One region of the Streptomyces sp. NPDC048191 genome, then DNA from elsewhere that is predicted to be linked to it. Evidence: riboswitches for the same ligand, from Rfam matches in the RefSeq annotation. Region 1 holds a riboswitch; the other holds the start of a gene.
What was found. A riboswitch is a leader RNA that binds a small molecule or an ion and turns the genes downstream of it on or off. The one in region 1 is predicted to bind glycine.
Positions count from the first base shown of each region.

Region 2: it holds a riboswitch for glycine, as region 1 does, so the genes downstream of both, gcvP (aminomethyl-transferring glycine dehydrogenase) here and gcvT (glycine cleavage system aminomethyltransferase GcvT) in region 1, are expected to answer to the same signal.

Region 1 covers NZ_JBEZMO010000008.1:13,739-21,596, forward strand. Annotated here, with positions in the region: gene AB0D93_RS15545 (class I SAM-dependent DNA methyltransferase) at 1-986, opposite strand, end outside; gene AB0D93_RS15550 (L-serine ammonia-lyase) at 1,541-2,908, opposite strand; gene glyA (serine hydroxymethyltransferase) at 2,994-4,274, opposite strand; gene gcvH (glycine cleavage system protein GcvH) at 4,289-4,666, opposite strand; gene gcvT (glycine cleavage system aminomethyltransferase GcvT) at 4,776-5,894, opposite strand; glycine riboswitch at 6,052-6,149, opposite strand; gene AB0D93_RS15570 (AAA family ATPase) at 6,311-6,979, shown strand; gene AB0D93_RS15575 (enhanced serine sensitivity protein SseB) at 7,022-7,813, shown strand.
Region 2 covers NZ_JBEZMO010000014.1:8,499-16,356, forward strand. Annotated here, with positions in the region: gene AB0D93_RS22590 (MerR family transcriptional regulator) at 1-400, shown strand, start outside; gene AB0D93_RS22595 (DNA polymerase IV) at 469-1,893, shown strand; gene AB0D93_RS22600 (PRC-barrel domain-containing protein) at 1,815-2,186, opposite strand; glycine riboswitch at 2,306-2,400, shown strand; gene gcvP (aminomethyl-transferring glycine dehydrogenase) at 2,574-5,459, shown strand; gene AB0D93_RS22610 (TOBE domain-containing protein) at 5,513-5,932, opposite strand; gene AB0D93_RS22615 (ABC transporter ATP-binding protein) at 5,961-7,046, opposite strand; gene modB (molybdate ABC transporter permease subunit) at 7,088-7,858, opposite strand, start outside.

The DNA of each region.
Region 1 (7,858 bases):
TTCATCTTGGCAATCGCGTGTTGGACGAACAGCAGGGCGCCGTCGGAGGTCGGGGGCAGGCCAGCCCCGAAGCGACCGCTGAAGCCCCGTTTGCGCTCCTTCTCCACGTCCTCGGCGATGTTCTTCCAGTCCACGCCATAGGGCGGGTTGGAGAGAATGTAGTTGAACCTGTCGTCCGCGAACAGGTCGTTGGTCAGGGTATTGCCCAGCGCGATGTTCTGCGGGTTCTGGCCCTTGGCGAGCATGTCGGAGCGGCACATGGCGTAGGACTCGGGGCGCAGTTCCTGCCCGTACAGGAGGAGCTCGGCGTCCGGGTTCATGCGGTGCAGGTGCTCTTCTGCCACGCTGAGCATGCCGCCGGTGCCGACAGTGGGGTCGTAGATGCTGCGGATGGCGTCGCCGGACAGCGCGTTGTCGTCTTCGGCGAACAGCAGGTCGACAAGCAGGTTGATCGCATCGCGCGGGGTGTAGTGGTCACCGGACTCAGCGTTGGACGACTCGAAGTCCATGTAGATGAGGTGCTCGAACAGCTCGCCCATCTTGGAGTTCGGTACAGCCTCGGGGGACAGGTCAAGGTCGCGGAATTGGCGGACGATCGTGGCGAGGATGCCACCCTTCCTCATCCGCTCGATGTGCTGGGGAAGGTGGAAGTTCGCGAAGACGTCGATGTCCTGACTGAACCCGCGCACGTACTCCAACAGGTTGTCGGCCATGTCGTCGCCGGAGTCGTACACCGAGGCCAGGGTGTGCTTCGTCGTGTTGTAGAACTTCACACCGCCGGTGAGGGACTTGATCATCTTCACGCGCAGCGTCTCGTTCGGCTGCTGCGCGATGATCGCGACAACCTGGTCGCGGTGGGGTGCCATGACGCACTCCAGGCGACGGAGGATCGTCATGGGCAGGATGACGTCACCCGCCTTGTTGCGGGCATAGACACCGCGCAGGGTATCGGCGACGGCCCAGACGTCCTTCTTCAGGTCGACCACTTGAGTTGTCCTTCCTGGCACGGATGCAGCGGGCACCCGTTGAGCTGCTGACCAGTCATCGTCCTGGTCCACAAGCGAAAATGTAGATGGTGCCACTGACACGATCGACGCCGTTCGTAGAGTCAGGGCGATTTGGGTGAAAAGTTCAATTGCGGATGACCCGCGACGTCGCGGCTACCGCCTCGCTCGCTGGGCTCCGCGCTGGAGTTGGTTTGCGCACAGCTGCCAGCGGGGCGGAAGACATCGATGCTTCGTCTGCTTGTTACCGCTCATGCTTCGGCAGCTGTTTTGAAACCGCCCACCCTAGATGGTCGACCCACGCTGTGGACCGTCTGGTTGGGAACGCCGTCGTGGACCAGGCGCCGAACCGCTTTTAGAGGGTTGGGTGCGTCCCAAGTCGGGCCGTGCCCCATCGCAAAACAGCGACGCGCCCCGGGGACTTTTCGGGGACTTTCAAGCCTGTCGCGGGGACACTCCGGGGACTTTCGGCCGGGTAAGCAGGGAAGGCCCTGACAGCGCCGAAAGAAGCGAACGCGCTGGTCAGGGCCTACTTCTCAGCACTCGATGATGTTCACCGCGAGCCCGCCCCGCGCCGTCTCCTTGTACTTCACGGACATGTCCGCGCCGGTGTCCTTCATGGTCTTGATGACCTTGTCCAGGGACACCTTGTGGGAGCCGTCGCCGCGCATGGCCATCCTGGCGGCGGTGACCGCCTTGACCGCGGCCATGCCGTTGCGCTCGATGCACGGGATCTGCACCAGGCCGCCGACCGGGTCGCAGGTCAGGCCGAGGTTGTGCTCCATGCCGATCTCGGCGGCGTTCTCGACCTGCTCCGGGGAGCCGCCGAGGACCTCGGCCAGCGCGCCCGCGGCCATCGAGCAGGCGGAGCCGACCTCGCCCTGGCAGCCGACCTCGGCGCCGGAGATGGAGGCGTTCTCCTTGAAGAGCATGCCGATCGCGCCGGCCGCCAGCAGGAAGCGCACCACGCCGTCCTCGTCGGCGCCCGGCACGAAGTTGATGTAGTAGTGCAGGACGGCCGGGATGATGCCGGCGGCGCCGTTCGTCGGGGCCGTGACGACCCGGCCGCCCGCCGCGTTCTCCTCGTTCACCGCCATCGCGTAGAGCGTGATCCACTCCATGGCGTGCGCCAACGGATCGCCCTCCGCGCGCAGTTGGCGCGCGGAGACGGCCGCACGGCGGCGGACCTTCAGACCGCCCGGCAGGATGCCCTCGCGGGACATGCCACGGGCGACGCACTCGCGCATCACCCGCCAGATCTCCAGCAGACCGGCCCGGATCTCCTCCTCCGTGCGCCAGGCCCGCTCGTTCTCCAGCATCAGGGAGGAGATCGACAGGCCCGTCTCCTTCGTCAGGCGCAGCAGCTCGTCGCCCGTGCGGAAGGGGTACTTCAGGACCGTGTCGTCCAGCTTGATCCGGTCCGCGCCGACCGCGTCCTCGTCCACGACGAAGCCGCCGCCGACCGAGTAGTACGTCTTCGACAGCAGTTCGGCGCCGGTGCCGTCGTACGCCCATATCGTCATGCCGTTGGCGTGGTACGGCAGGGCCTTGCGGCGGTGCAGGACCAGGTCGTCGTCGAAGGAGAACGGGATCTCGTGCTCGTCGAGGAGGCGGATGCGGCCCGCCTCCTTGATCCTCTCCACCCGCGCGTCCGCCGTCTCCACGTCCACCGTGCGCGGGGAGGCGCCCTCCAGGCCGAGCAGGACCGCCTTCGGGGTGCCGTGACCGTGGCCGGTCGCGCCCAGGGAGCCGTACAGCTCGCAACGGAGGGAGGCCACCGAGGCCAGCAGATCCTCGTTGCGCAGCCGGCGGGCGAACATCCGCGCCGCCCGCATCGGGCCGACCGTGTGGGAGCTGGACGGGCCGATGCCGATCGAGAACAGGTCGAAGACCGAGATGGCCACGGTCACTCCTCAAGAACAGGGGGTGGCGGGGCACCCTCGGGGATCATCCGTCGGGTGCCCCACCGGGGGACTTGCCTGTCCGGGTCTACTTGTTCAGACCCGGGTACAGCGGGTGCTTGTCGGCGAGCGCCGTCACGCGCGCCTTGAGGGCCTCGGCGTCGGCGCCCCCGAAGGGGGACGGCGCCTTCAGCGTCTCGGCGATCACGTCCGCGACCTCGGCGAAGTCCTCGGCGGTGAAGCCGCGGGTCGCGAGGGCGGGCGTGCCGATCCTGAGGCCCGAGGTGACCATCGGGGGCCGCGGGTCGTTCGGGACGGCGTTGCGGTTGACCGTGATGCCGACCTCGTGGAGGCGGTCCTCGGCCTGCTGGCCGTCCAGCTCGGACTCGCGCAGGTCCACGAGGATCAGGTGGACGTCCGTGCCGCCGGACAGGACGTTCACACCGGCCTCGCGGGCGTCGGCCGCCGTCAGGCGCTCGGCCAGGATGCGCGCGCCCTCCACTGTACGACGCTGGCGCTCCTTGAAGTCCTCGCCGGCGGCGACCTTGAAGGAGACCGCCTTCGCCGCGATCACGTGCTCCAGCGGGCCGCCCTGGAAGCCCGGGAAGACGGACGAGTTCAGCTTCTTCGCGAAGTCCTTCTTCGCCAGGATGATGCCGCCGCGCGGGCCGCCCAGGGTCTTGTGGGTCGTGGAGGTCACCACGTCCGCGTACTCGACCGGGTTCGGGTGCAGCCCGGCCGCGACCAGGCCCGCGAAGTGCGCCATGTCGACCCACAGGTAGGCCCCGGCCTCGTCCGCGATCCGGCGGAAGGCGGCGAAGTCCAGCTGGCGGGGGTACGCCGACCAGCCCGCGATGATCACCTTCGGCCGGTGCTCCTTGGCGAGCCGCTCGACCTCGGCCATGTCGACCAGGCCGGTCTCGGCGTCCACGTGGTAGGCGACCACGTTGAACTGCTTGCCCGAGAAGTTCAGGCGCATGCCGTGGGTCAGGTGGCCGCCGTGGGCGAGGTCCAGGCCGAGGATGGTGTCCCCGGGCTGGGCCAGCGCGAACAGGGCCGCCTGGTTGGCGGAGGCGCCGGAGTGGGGCTGGACGTTGGCGTACTCGGCGCCGAACAGTTCCTTGATCCGGTCGATCGCGATCTGCTCGGCGACGTCGACGTGCTCGCAGCCGCCGTAGTAGCGGCGGCCCGGGTAGCCCTCGGCGTACTTGTTGGTCAGCACCGAGCCCTGCGCCTCCATGACCGCGAGCGGCGCGAAGTTCTCGGAGGCGATCATCTCCAGCGTGGACTGCTGGCGGCGGAGCTCGGCGTCGACCGCGGCGGCGATCTCCGGGTCCAGCTCGTGCAGGGACGTGTTCAGGACGGTCATGCGGCTACGGCTCCTCAGCTGCCGGAAAACTCGGTGTACTCGTCGGCGGAGAGCAGGTCGGCCGGCTCCTCCGAGACGCGCACCTTGAACAGCCAGCCGCCCTCGAAGGGGGCCGAGTTCACCAGCGACGGGTCGTCGACGACGTTCTCGTTGACCTCGGTGACCTCACCGGTGACCGGCGAGTACAGGTCGGAGACCGACTTGGTGGACTCCAGCTCGCCGCAGGTCTCGCCCGCGGACACCGTGGAGCCGACCTCGGGGAGCTGGACGAAGACGACATCGCCGAGCGCGTTGGCCGCGTGCTCCGTGATGCCGACCGTCGACACGCCGTCCTCGGCGGCCGACAGCCACTCGTGCTCCTTGCTGTAGCGCAGCTGCTGGGGGTTGCTCATGGCCTGAATTCTCCTGTACGCGGGAAAGTGCTGGTGACGGGGGGACTGCTGAAACCGCTGGTGAGTGCCGCGAACGTGCGCGGGGTCACAGCGCGAGTGCGCCCAGTGTCTACTTCTGGCGCTTGTAGAACGGCAGCGCCACGACCTCGTACGGCTCGTGGCTGCCCCGGATGTCCACGCCGACACCCTCGGTGCCCGGCGCCGCGTGCGCCGCGTCGACGTAGGCCATGGCGATCGGCTTGCCCAGGGTGGGGGAGGGGGCACCGGAGGTGACCTCGCCGATCACCTCGCCGCCGGCGACGACGGCGTACCCGGCGCGCGGGACCCGGCGGCCCTCGGCGATCAGCCCGACGAGGACCCGCGGCGGGTTCTCCTGAGCCTTGGCGGCCGCCTCGGTGAGCGCCTCGCGGCCCACGAAGTCGCCCTCCTTCTCGAACTTCACCACCCGGCCGAGCCCGGCGTCGAAGGGGGTGAGCGAGGTGGTCAGCTCGTGCCCGTACAGCGGCATGCCCGCCTCCAGGCGCAGGGTGTCGCGGCAGGACAGCCCGCACGGGACCAGACCGACGCCCTCGCCGGCCTTGGTCAGCGCCTGCCACAGCTCCACGGCGTGCCCGGGCCTCACGAACAGTTCGAAGCCGTCCTCGCCGGTGTAGCCGGTGCGGGCGATCAGGGCCGGGACGCCGGCCACCGTGCCAGGCAGCCCGGCGTAGTACTTCAGGCCGTCGAGGTCGGCGTCGGTCAGGGACTTCAGGATGCCGGGCGACTCGGGGCCCTGGACGGCGATCAGCGCGTAGGCGTCCCGGTCGTCGCGGACCTCGGCGTCGAAACCGGCGGCGCGCTCGGTCAGCGCGTCCAGCACCACCTGGGCGTTGGAGGCGTTGGCGACCACCATGTACTCGGTCTCGGCGAGCCGGTAGACGATCAGGTCGTCCAGGATGCCGCCGTCGGCCCGGCAGATCATGGTGTAGCGGGCGCGGCCGACGCCGACGGAGGCGATGTTGCCGACCAGGGCGAAGTTCAGGAGGGCGGCCGCACCGGCGCCGGTGACGGTGATCTCGCCCATGTGGGAGAGGTCGAAGAGGCCCGCCTTCGTCCGCACCGCGAGGTGCTCGTCGCGCTCGGAGCCGTAGCGCAGCGGCATGTCCCAGCCGGCGAAGTCGGTCATCGTCGCACCGAGCGAGCGATGCAGGGCATCGAGCGCGGTGTGACGGAGTTCGGTACTGCTCATCGGTCGGTCGTCTCCCAGGGAAAGACAGGACGGGCGAGGAACGTTCCTCCCCATCTGTCATCGGAACCTGAGAGGTTCGCCAGGACCGCCACAGGGACGATCGCGGCTTGCACCTTGGGTGGAGCCACTGACGCAGCGGCCCGCTTTTCAGATGTGCCTCGCCCGCGCGGTAACGGGGCCTGAGAGATTCAAGGGAGGGACTTGCTCCTTCGGCGTCCCAGCGAAGGCTGCTGGGAACTCTCCCGCGCGGATTCAAGCGGCCGGTATGCAGTTGGCGGCCACATCATTGCACGGCGAGCGGGCTTTTGTAACCGACCTGTGGCAGGACGCGGACCCGGCCGCCGACACCGTCCATTACCTTCTCTTTGCGCGCAGCGGAAACGAGGATTACCGGGCCGACAGGGGAGGACGATCACGTGAACAGGACCCCGGGGTACGCCACCGTCACCACCGGCATCGCCGTGCCGAGGCAACGCCGCGCCCCGGCCCCGCTCGTCCGGGACCTGCGCGACCGCGCCGGCCGCAGCCCGCGCGCCCTGGTCTTCGGCCCCGGCGACCTGGCCGTGATCACCGGCCTGCCGGGCAGCGGCAAGTCCACCCTGATGCACCGCGCGGTCGCCGGCGCCCGCCTCGACTCCCAGGACACCCGCGACCGCTTCGCGGCCCGCCTGCCCCGCTTCCTCCCCTACGCGATCTACCGCCCCCTGGTCCGCCTCGCCCACTACGCGGCCCTGCGCCGCGCCCTGCGCACCGGCGAAGGCGTCGTCGTGCACGACTGCGGCACCCAGCCCTGGGTGCGTGCCTGGCTCGCCCGCGCGGCACGCCGCCGCGGCGGCACCCTCCACCTGCTGCTGCTCGACGTCACCCCCGAGACCGCCCGCGAGGGCCAGCGCGAGCGCGGCCGCGGCGTCTCCGGCTACGCCTTCCGCCGCCACCGCCGTACGACCGCCCGGCTGCTCGGCGCGGTCGAGCGGGGGAAGCCGCCCGCGGGCTGCGGTTCGGTGGTCCTGCTGGACCGGCCGGCGGCGGACGCCCTGCGGCGGATCGCTTTCACGGAGCGGGGAACCGTCACGGCCACCCGCTAGCCTTCATGGTCACAGCAGTTGTTCCCAGCAGGCGGTAGGCAGATGGACTTCCCGGCGGACATTCCCGCGGACTTCCCGGCACAGGCGCACCCCCAGCCGCACGGCGGCTGGCCCGGCAACGAACTGGAGGAGGTGCTCTCGGCCTCCCTCGGCATACCCGCCGCGGCCGGCCGGATCATCGAGGTGCTGGGCCGCAGCCTGCTGTGGATCCCGCTGCCGAGCGGCGGCGGCCCGGACAGCGGACCGCTCGACCTGCCCACGCTGGAGATCGACGGCCAGGTGTACGTCCCGGCGTTCAGCTCCGAGGAACAGCTGCGCCAGGCGGCCGGCCCGCACATGGCGTACACCATCGCCCCCGCCGTGGAGTTCGCCCGCGGTCTGCCCCCGCAGGCCGGCATCGCGGTGAACCCCGACGCGCTGGTCGGCATCCCGCTCCCGCCCGAGGCGGTGGCCGAGCTGTGCCGGGCCGGCCGTACCCCGCTCGACGGTCCGAACACCGGCGGCCGGGTCCGCCTCTTCGAGCCCGACTGGCAGGACGACCCGGTCGACTTCCTCTCCGCCGCGTCCGCCGAGTTCGCCGGGACCGGTGTGGTCCTCGCCGCCCGCCGCTGCCTGGCCGCCGTCGAGACGGCCGAGCCGGTGATGTTCGTCGGCGTCGAACTCTCCCAGTGGGAGGGCGACCTGCGCACCCTGCCCATGCAGGCCCTGGGCAGGGCCCTCGGCAAAGTCCCGGTCAAGTGGCCGGTCAACCTCGTCCTCATGGACGTGACGGACGACCCGGTGGCCGCTTGGCTGAGGACGAACGTCCGGCCCTTCTATCAGTACGGTCACTAGAAGCACGGCCACCGCAAGCCGACGGGGGCGGCCGGCCCCGGGGCG
Region 2 (7,858 bases), on a different contig from region 1:
GCCCAGTGTGCGGCCCGCCTACGGGTCGGGCACGCAGCGGCTGTACAGCTTCCGGGACGTGGTCGTCCTGAAGATCGTGAAGCGGTTTCTGGACACCGGGGTCTCGCTGCAGAACATCCGTACGGCCGTGCAGCACCTCAGGGAACGCGGTTTCCGTGACCTGGAGCGCATGACCCTGATGAGCGACGGTGCCACGGTGTACGAGTGCACCTCGCCGGACGAGGTCCACGCCCTGCTCCAGGGCGGTCAGGGCATCTTCGGGATCGCCGTCGGCGTGGTGTGGCGGGATGTGGAGAGCGCGCTCTCCCAGCTGCACGGCGAGCGCATCGACACCGGCGAGACCCTCGTCGGGCACAACCCGGCGGACGAGCTGGCGCGGCGCCGAAACCGGGCGGTCTGAAGGCCTGCGTCCGACACCGGCCCGCCCGCGGCCGGGCATTGTCAGTGCCGTGGTGCAGCATCGGAGTTGTGAGAAACGCGCCCACGATCCTGCATCTCGACATGGATGCCTTCTACGCCTCGGTGGAGCAGGCATCCAAGCCGAGCCTGCGCGGGAAGGCGGTCGTCGTGGGTGGCCTCGGACCGCGCGGGGTGGTGGCCACCGCGTCGTACGAGGCACGTGCCTTCGGGGTGCACTCGGCGATGCCCATGGCCCAGGCGCGCCGGCTGGCACCGAACGCCGCGTATCTGGTGCCGCGCTTCACCGTGTACCGGGAGATCAGCGAGCAGGTGATGGCGCTGCTGCGGGAGCTGTCGCCGCTGGTGGAGCCGCTCAGCCTGGACGAGGCGTTCGTGGATCTGGAGGCCGGCGGGACGGCCTGGGACGAGGGCTCGGCGCGGCTGACCGGGACCAGGCTGCGCGCGGACATCCGGGCGGTCACGGGACTCACCGGATCGGTCGGACTCGCCGCGTCCAAGATGCTCGCCAAGATCGCCTCCGAGCAGGCCAAGCCGGACGGTCTGGTGGTCATCGAGCCGGGTACCGAGCGCGCGCTGCTGGAGCCGATGCCGGTGCGGACGCTGCCCGGGGTCGGGCCGGCCACCGGGGACCATCTGCGCAGAGCCGGGATAGCCACCGTCGGGGAGCTGGCGGAGGCGGGTGAGGACGAGCTGGTGCGGCTGCTCGGCAAGGCCCATGGGCACGCGCTGTACGCCATGGCCCTGGCCCACGACGAGCGGCCGGTGGTGGCCGAGCGCGAGGCCAAGTCGGTGTCGGTGGAGGACACCTACGACGTGGACATCCACGACCGGCTGCGGATCGGAATGGAGGTGCAGCGGCTCGCCGACCGGTGCGTGGGGCGGCTGCGCGGGGCCGGGCTGTCGGGTCGGACCATCGTGCTGAAGGTGCGCAGGTACGACTTCTCGACCCTGACCCGCTCCGAGACGCTCAGAGGGCCCACGGACGATCCGGCGGTCGTGCGGGAGGCGGCCGCGCGGCTGCTGGACTCCGTGGACACCACGGGCGGGGTCCGGCTGCTCGGGGTGGGCGTCTCCGGGCTCGCCGACTACACCCAGGAGGACCTGTTCGCGCAGGCCTCGCCAGTGCCTCCGGCGGAGGAGCCGGAGAGGGTCGAGGGTGAGGCCGTCGTGGCGTTGCCGGAGCCCGTGGAACGCCGGTGGCGCGCTGGGCAGGACGTCAGACACGCGGAGTACGGACACGGGTGGGTGCAGGGGAGTGGGCTCGGGCGGGTGACCGTGCGGTTCGAGACGCCGCAGTCGCCTCCGGGGAGGGTGCGGACGTTCTTCGTCGATGATCCTGCGCTGGAGTCTGCTGATCCGTTGCCGTTGGTGTCGGAGGCGGAGGAATTCGGCGCTCAGGCCTCCTCCGACCCCGCCAGCTTGCCGAAGTCGTGGTCCGGTACGGACGGGGGTGCGGCCACGTCCAAGCCGTAGTGGTGGTACAGCTGCAGTTCCTGCTCGGGGGAGAGGTGCCGGCCCACGCCGAAGTCGGGGGCGTCCTTGATCAGGGCGCGCTCGAAGGGGACGTGGAGGGCGCCCTCGACGAGCTCGCTCGGCTCCAGGGGGACGAAGGCGTCGCGGGAGAACAGGCCGGTGCGTATCGCCGCCCACTCGGGCACGCCGGTCGCGTCGTCGAGATACACCTCGTCGATGGTGCCGATCTTGGTGCCGTTGCGGTCGAACGCCTTGCGGCCGATCAGGTTGCGCGGATCGATCTCGGTCTGCACGGGCCCTCTCCCTCCACTTGGTCGCAACTCATCCGTAAGCACTACGAAAGAGCACATTCAGGGCGGCGGCCACTCGAGGGCCCGGGCGTTGACCCCGCTGGTAGGCTGACAGCGGCTGCTGACCCCGTGCGGGAGAGTCCTCCGACCACCTCGGAGGCGCCGAAGGAGCAAATCCTCCCCGGAATCTCTCAGGCCCACGTACCGCACGGACGAGGTCACTCTGGAAAGCAGGGCGGGTGTCGACGGCTCCCGCTCTCACCGACGGTGAAAGCCGGGACCCTCGGGCCCCGGTGAAGCTCTCAGGTTGAGATGACAGAGGGGGAGGCCGTCGGGGCACCCACACCGTGGTGCCCTTCGAAGGTCGCGTCAGACCAGGAGGCCTCCGCAATGACCGCCCACCGCCTTCCGCTCTCGGAACTCGAAGCGGGCATCCCCTTCGAGCAGCGCCACATCGGGCCCGACCAGGAGGCGCGGGCCAAGATGCTCGCGCACGTCGGCTACGGCTCGCTGGACGAGCTGACCGCCGCGGCGGTCCCGGATGTGATCAAGAACGCCGACGCCCTCGACCTGCCGGGCGGCCGCACCGAGGCCGAGGTGCTCGCCGAGCTGCGCTCGCTCGCCGACCGCAACCAGGTCCTGGACTCCATGATCGGCCTCGGCTACTACGGCACCTTCACCCCGCCGGTCATCCTGCGCAACGTCATGGAGAACCCGGCCTGGTACACGGCCTACACGCCGTACCAGCCGGAGATCTCCCAGGGCCGGCTCGAGGCGCTGCTGAACTTCCAGACCGTGGTCGCCGACCTCACCGGGCTGCCCACCTCCGGTGCCTCCCTCCTCGACGAGGGCACGGCCGCCGCCGAGGCCATGGCCCTGTCGCGGCGCATGGGCAAGAACAAGAAGGGTCTGTTCCTGGTCGACGCGGACGCGCTGCCGCAGACCATAGCGGTCATCCAGACCCGCGCCGAGCCGACCGGCGTCGAGGTCGTCGTCGCCGACCTCAGCGACGGCATTCCGGCCGAGGTCGCCGAGCGCGAGATCAACGGCGTGCTGATCCAGTACCCGGGCGCCTCCGGTGCCGTACGGGACATCAAGCCGCTCGTCGACCAGGCGCACGAGCTGGGTGCGCTGGTCACCGTCGCCGCCGACCTGCTCGCGCTGACGCTGCTGACCTCGCCGGGCGAGCTGGGCGCGGACATCGCGGTCGGTACCACCCAGCGCTTCGGCGTGCCGATGGGCTTCGGCGGTCCGCACGCCGGCTACATGGCCGTGCACGAGAAGTTCGCGCGCAGCCTGCCCGGCCGGCTCGTCGGCGTCTCCGTCGACGCGGACGGGAACAAGGCCTACCGGCTCGCCCTGCAGACCCGTGAGCAGCACATCCGCCGGGAGAAGGCGACCAGCAACATCTGCACCGCGCAGGTGCTGCTCGCCGTGATGGCCGGCATGTACGCGGTCTACCACGGTCCGGAGGGGCTGCAGACCATCGCCCGGCGGACGCACCGGTACGCCACCATCCTCGCCGAGGGGCTGAAGGCCGGTGGCGTCGAGATCGTCCACGGCGCCTACTTCGACACCCTCACCGCGCGTGTGCCCGGCAAAGCCGCCGAGATCGTCGCCGCCGCCCGGCGAAACGGGGTCAACCTCCACCTGGTCGACGCCGACCATGTCTCCCTGGCCTGCGACGAGACCACCAAGCGGGCCCAGCTGGCCGCCGTGTGGTCCGCCTTCGGCGTCGAGGGCGACATCGAGGCGCTGGACGCGACCGCCGAGGACACCCTCCCCGAGTCGCTGCTGCGCACCGACACGTACCTCACCCACCCGGTCTTCCACCAGCACCGCTCCGAGACCGCGATGCTGCGCTACCTGCGCAAGCTGGCCGACCGCGACTACGCGCTCGACCGCGGCATGATCCCGCTGGGCTCCTGCACCATGAAGCTCAACGCGACCACGGAGATGGAGCCGGTCACCTGGCCGGAGTTCGGCCAGCTGCACCCCTTCGTGCCGGCCGAGCAGGCGCAGGGATACCTGACGCTCATCCGCGAGCTGGAGGAACGTCTCGCCGAGGTCACCGGCTACGACAAGGTCTCCCTGCAGCCGAACGCTGGCTCGCAGGGCGAGCTGGCCGGCCTGCTCGCCGTACGCGGGTACCACCGCGCCAACGGCGACGAGCAGCGCACCGTTTGCCTGATCCCGTCCTCCGCGCACGGCACCAACGCGGCCAGCGCCGTGATGGCCGGCATGAAGGTCGTCGTCGTCAGGACCGCCGAGGACGGCGAGATCGACATCGCGGACCTGCGGGCGAAGATCGAGCAGTACCGCGACGAGCTGGCGGTGCTGATGATCACCTACCCGTCGACGCACGGTGTGTTCGAGGAGCACGTCGCCGACATCTGCGCCCAGGTGCACGACGCCGGCGGCCAGGTGTACGTCGACGGCGCCAACCTCAACGCCCTGGTCGGCCTCGCCAAGCCGGGCCACTTCGGCGGTGACGTCTCGCACCTGAACCTGCACAAGACCTTCTGCATCCCGCACGGCGGTGGCGGCCCCGGCGTCGGCCCGGTCGCGGTCCGCGAGCACCTCGCGCCGCACCTGCCGAACCACCCGCTGCAGCCGGCCGCGGGCCCGGAGACCGGCGTCGGCCCGATCTCGGCCGCTCCCTGGGGCTCCGCGGGCATCCTGCCGATCTCCTGGGCGTACGTCCGGCTGATGGGCGGCGAGGGCCTGAAGCGGGCCACGCAGGTGGCCGTGCTCTCCGCGAACTACGTCGCCAAGCGCCTGGAGCCGCACTACCCGGTGCTCTACACCGGTCCCGGCAACCTGGTCGCGCACGAGTGCATCATCGACCTGCGGCCGCTGACCAAGGCGACCGGCGTCAGCGTGGACGACGTGGCCAAGCGCCTGATCGACTACGGCTTCCACGCGCCGACCATGTCCTTCCCGGTGGCCGGCACGCTGATGATCGAGCCGACCGAGTCGGAGGACATCGGCGAGCTGGACCGGTTCTGCGACGCGATGATCGCCATCCGCGCGGAGATCGAGAAGGTCGGCGCGGGCGAGTGGCCGGCGGAGGACAACCCGCTGCGCGGTGCCCCGCACACCGCGGCCGCGCTCGGCGGTGAGTGGAAGCACTCCTACAGCCGCGAGGAGGCCGTCTTCCCGGCCGGCGTCTCGGCCGCCGACAAGTACTGGCCGCCGGTGCGCCGTATCGACCAGGCTTTCGGCGACCGCAACCTGGTCTGCTCCTGCCCGCCGCTGGACGCGTACGAGGACTGAGCAAACGGTGCGGCGAGGGCCCCGTCCGGTTTCCGGGCGGGGCCCTCGCCATGTCATGCCGTCGCCAGGGACACCTCGGTCGCCTTGATGAGGGCGACCACGTCGGAGCCGACGAAGAGGCCGAGGTCCTCGACCGCGTCCTTGGTGATCGCCGCGGTCAGTTCGCCGCCGTCGACGGAGATCCGGACGGAGGCCATGACGGCGCCTGTGGTGAGGCCGGTGACCGCGCCGGGGATCTGGTTGCGGATCGACAGGCCCTGGACCCGTTGCGTGGCCAGGGAGACCTCGGTCGACTTGACCAGGGCGCGGACGGCCGACCCGGGGGCGAGGGCCAGGTCCTCGGCGGACTCCTCGGTGATGGCCGCCATGAGGCTCTGGCCGCCCTCCAGACGGAGGCCGACGGTGGCCATGGCCTCGCCGTGGTGGACCTCGGTGACGGTGCCGGGGAGCTGGTTGCGGATGCTCAGGGTCATGAGCAGCCACGGTAGAACGTCCGCCCGGTCAGGCCGGGTATGCGTGCGTCTGCGTCGCTTTGACCGTAGCCCAGACGGCAGCGCCCGGGTGCAGCTCCAGTTCGGCCGCGGCGCCCGTGGTGAGGTCGGCGGCGAGGGGGAGCTCGCCGCCGAGGTCGGCGCGGATCAGGTCGCCGTGCGTCTCCAGGCCGGCCACCTCGCAGCGCCAGAGGTTACGGGCGCTGGCGCCGGTGGGCCGGTCCCGGAAGAGGGTGACGGCGCCGGGCGGGAACGCCACGAAAACCGGACCCGACAGGTCTTCGGTGGTGGTGATCGAGGGTCCCGCGTCGAGTCGTACCGTATGCCCCTGCGCCCGGCCGCGGTAGAGGTTGAGTCCGACGAGCTGGGCGATGTAGTCGGTGCGTGGATGACGGGCGATGTCGGCGGGGCCGCCCTCCTGGACGACCTGCCCGTGCTCTACGACGACCAGGCGGTCCGCGAGCACCATCGCGTCCAGCGGGTCGTGCGTGACCAGGACGGCGACCGCCTCGAACTCGGCCAGGTGGCGGCGCAGTTGGGCGCGGACCTCCAGGCGGGTGCGGGCGTCCAGCGCGGCCAGTGGCTCGTCCAGGAGCAGCAGCCGGGGGTGGGTGGCGAGGGCCCGGGCGAGGGCCACGCGCTGGGCCTGCCCGCCGGAGAGGCGGCGGGGCCTGGCACCCGCGTGGCCGGCGAGGCCCATCCGGTCCAGCCACGCGGCGGCCTGGGCGCGCGCCTCGGCCTTGGACACACCCTGGCAGCGCGGCCCGAACGCCACGTTGTCCAGCGCGGACAGATGAGGGAAGAGCAGATAGTCCTGGAAGACCACGCCGACCGGGCGGGACTCCGGGGGAGTGTGCTCCAGTGCGGCGCCGTCCAGGCGCAGATGACCGTCGGTGAGCGGGACGAGCCCGGCCAGGGCACGCAGGGCGGTGGTCTTGCCGGCACCGTTGGGACCGAGCAGGGCGAGGACGTCTCCGGGGGCGGCGGTCAGGGCCACATCGAGCCGGAAGGAGCCGCGGTCGACGACGAGGCGGGCGTCGAGTCCCTCGTCGCCCACCCTCCCGAGGCCGGCTTCGGGGGCATCGATGTCGGTCATGGGTCCGTACGTTCGCACATGCCCCGGGTCGGCTGCCATGCTCACGTCCCCGTCATCCAGCGGTCCCGCAGCCCCGCCAGCACCGCGATCGACACCGCGAGCAGCACCAGGCTGAGGGAGATCGCGGCGTCGGGGTCGTTCTGCAGGGCCAGATAGACCGCGAGAGGCATGGTCTGGGTGCGGCCGGGGAAGTTGCCCGCGAACGTGATCGTCGCCCCGAACTCCCCGAGCGCACGCGCCCAGGCGAGCACCGCGCCCGCCGCGACACCGGGCGCGATCAGCGGCAGGGTGACCCGGCGGAACGCGGTGAAGCGGGACGCGCCGAGCGTGGCCGCCGCCTCCTCGTAGCGCGGGTCGGCCGCGCGCAGCGTGCCCTCCACGCTGATGACCAGGAACGGCATCGCGACGAACGCCTCCGCGATCACGACGCCGGTGGTGGTGAACGGCAGCGTGATCCCGAACCAGGCGTCCAGCCACTTGCCGATCACCCCGTTGCGGCCGAGTGCCAGCAACAGCGCCACACCGCCGACCACCGGCGGCAGCACCAGGGGCAGCGTCACCAGGGCCCGTACGAAACCCCGGCCGGGGAAGTCCGTACGGGCCAGCAGCCAGGCCAGCGGCACCCCCAGGACGAGGCTGACTGCCGTTGCCGCTGTGGCGCTGACCAACGACAGCTGGAGCGCCTGCCACACCTCGGTGCTGGACAGCTGGTCCGGCAGGCTGCGCCAGGGCGCGCGGATGATCAGCGCGACCAGCGGCACCAGCAGGAACGCCAGCGCCAGCAGGCCCGGCAGCAGCAGCGGCAACGGCAC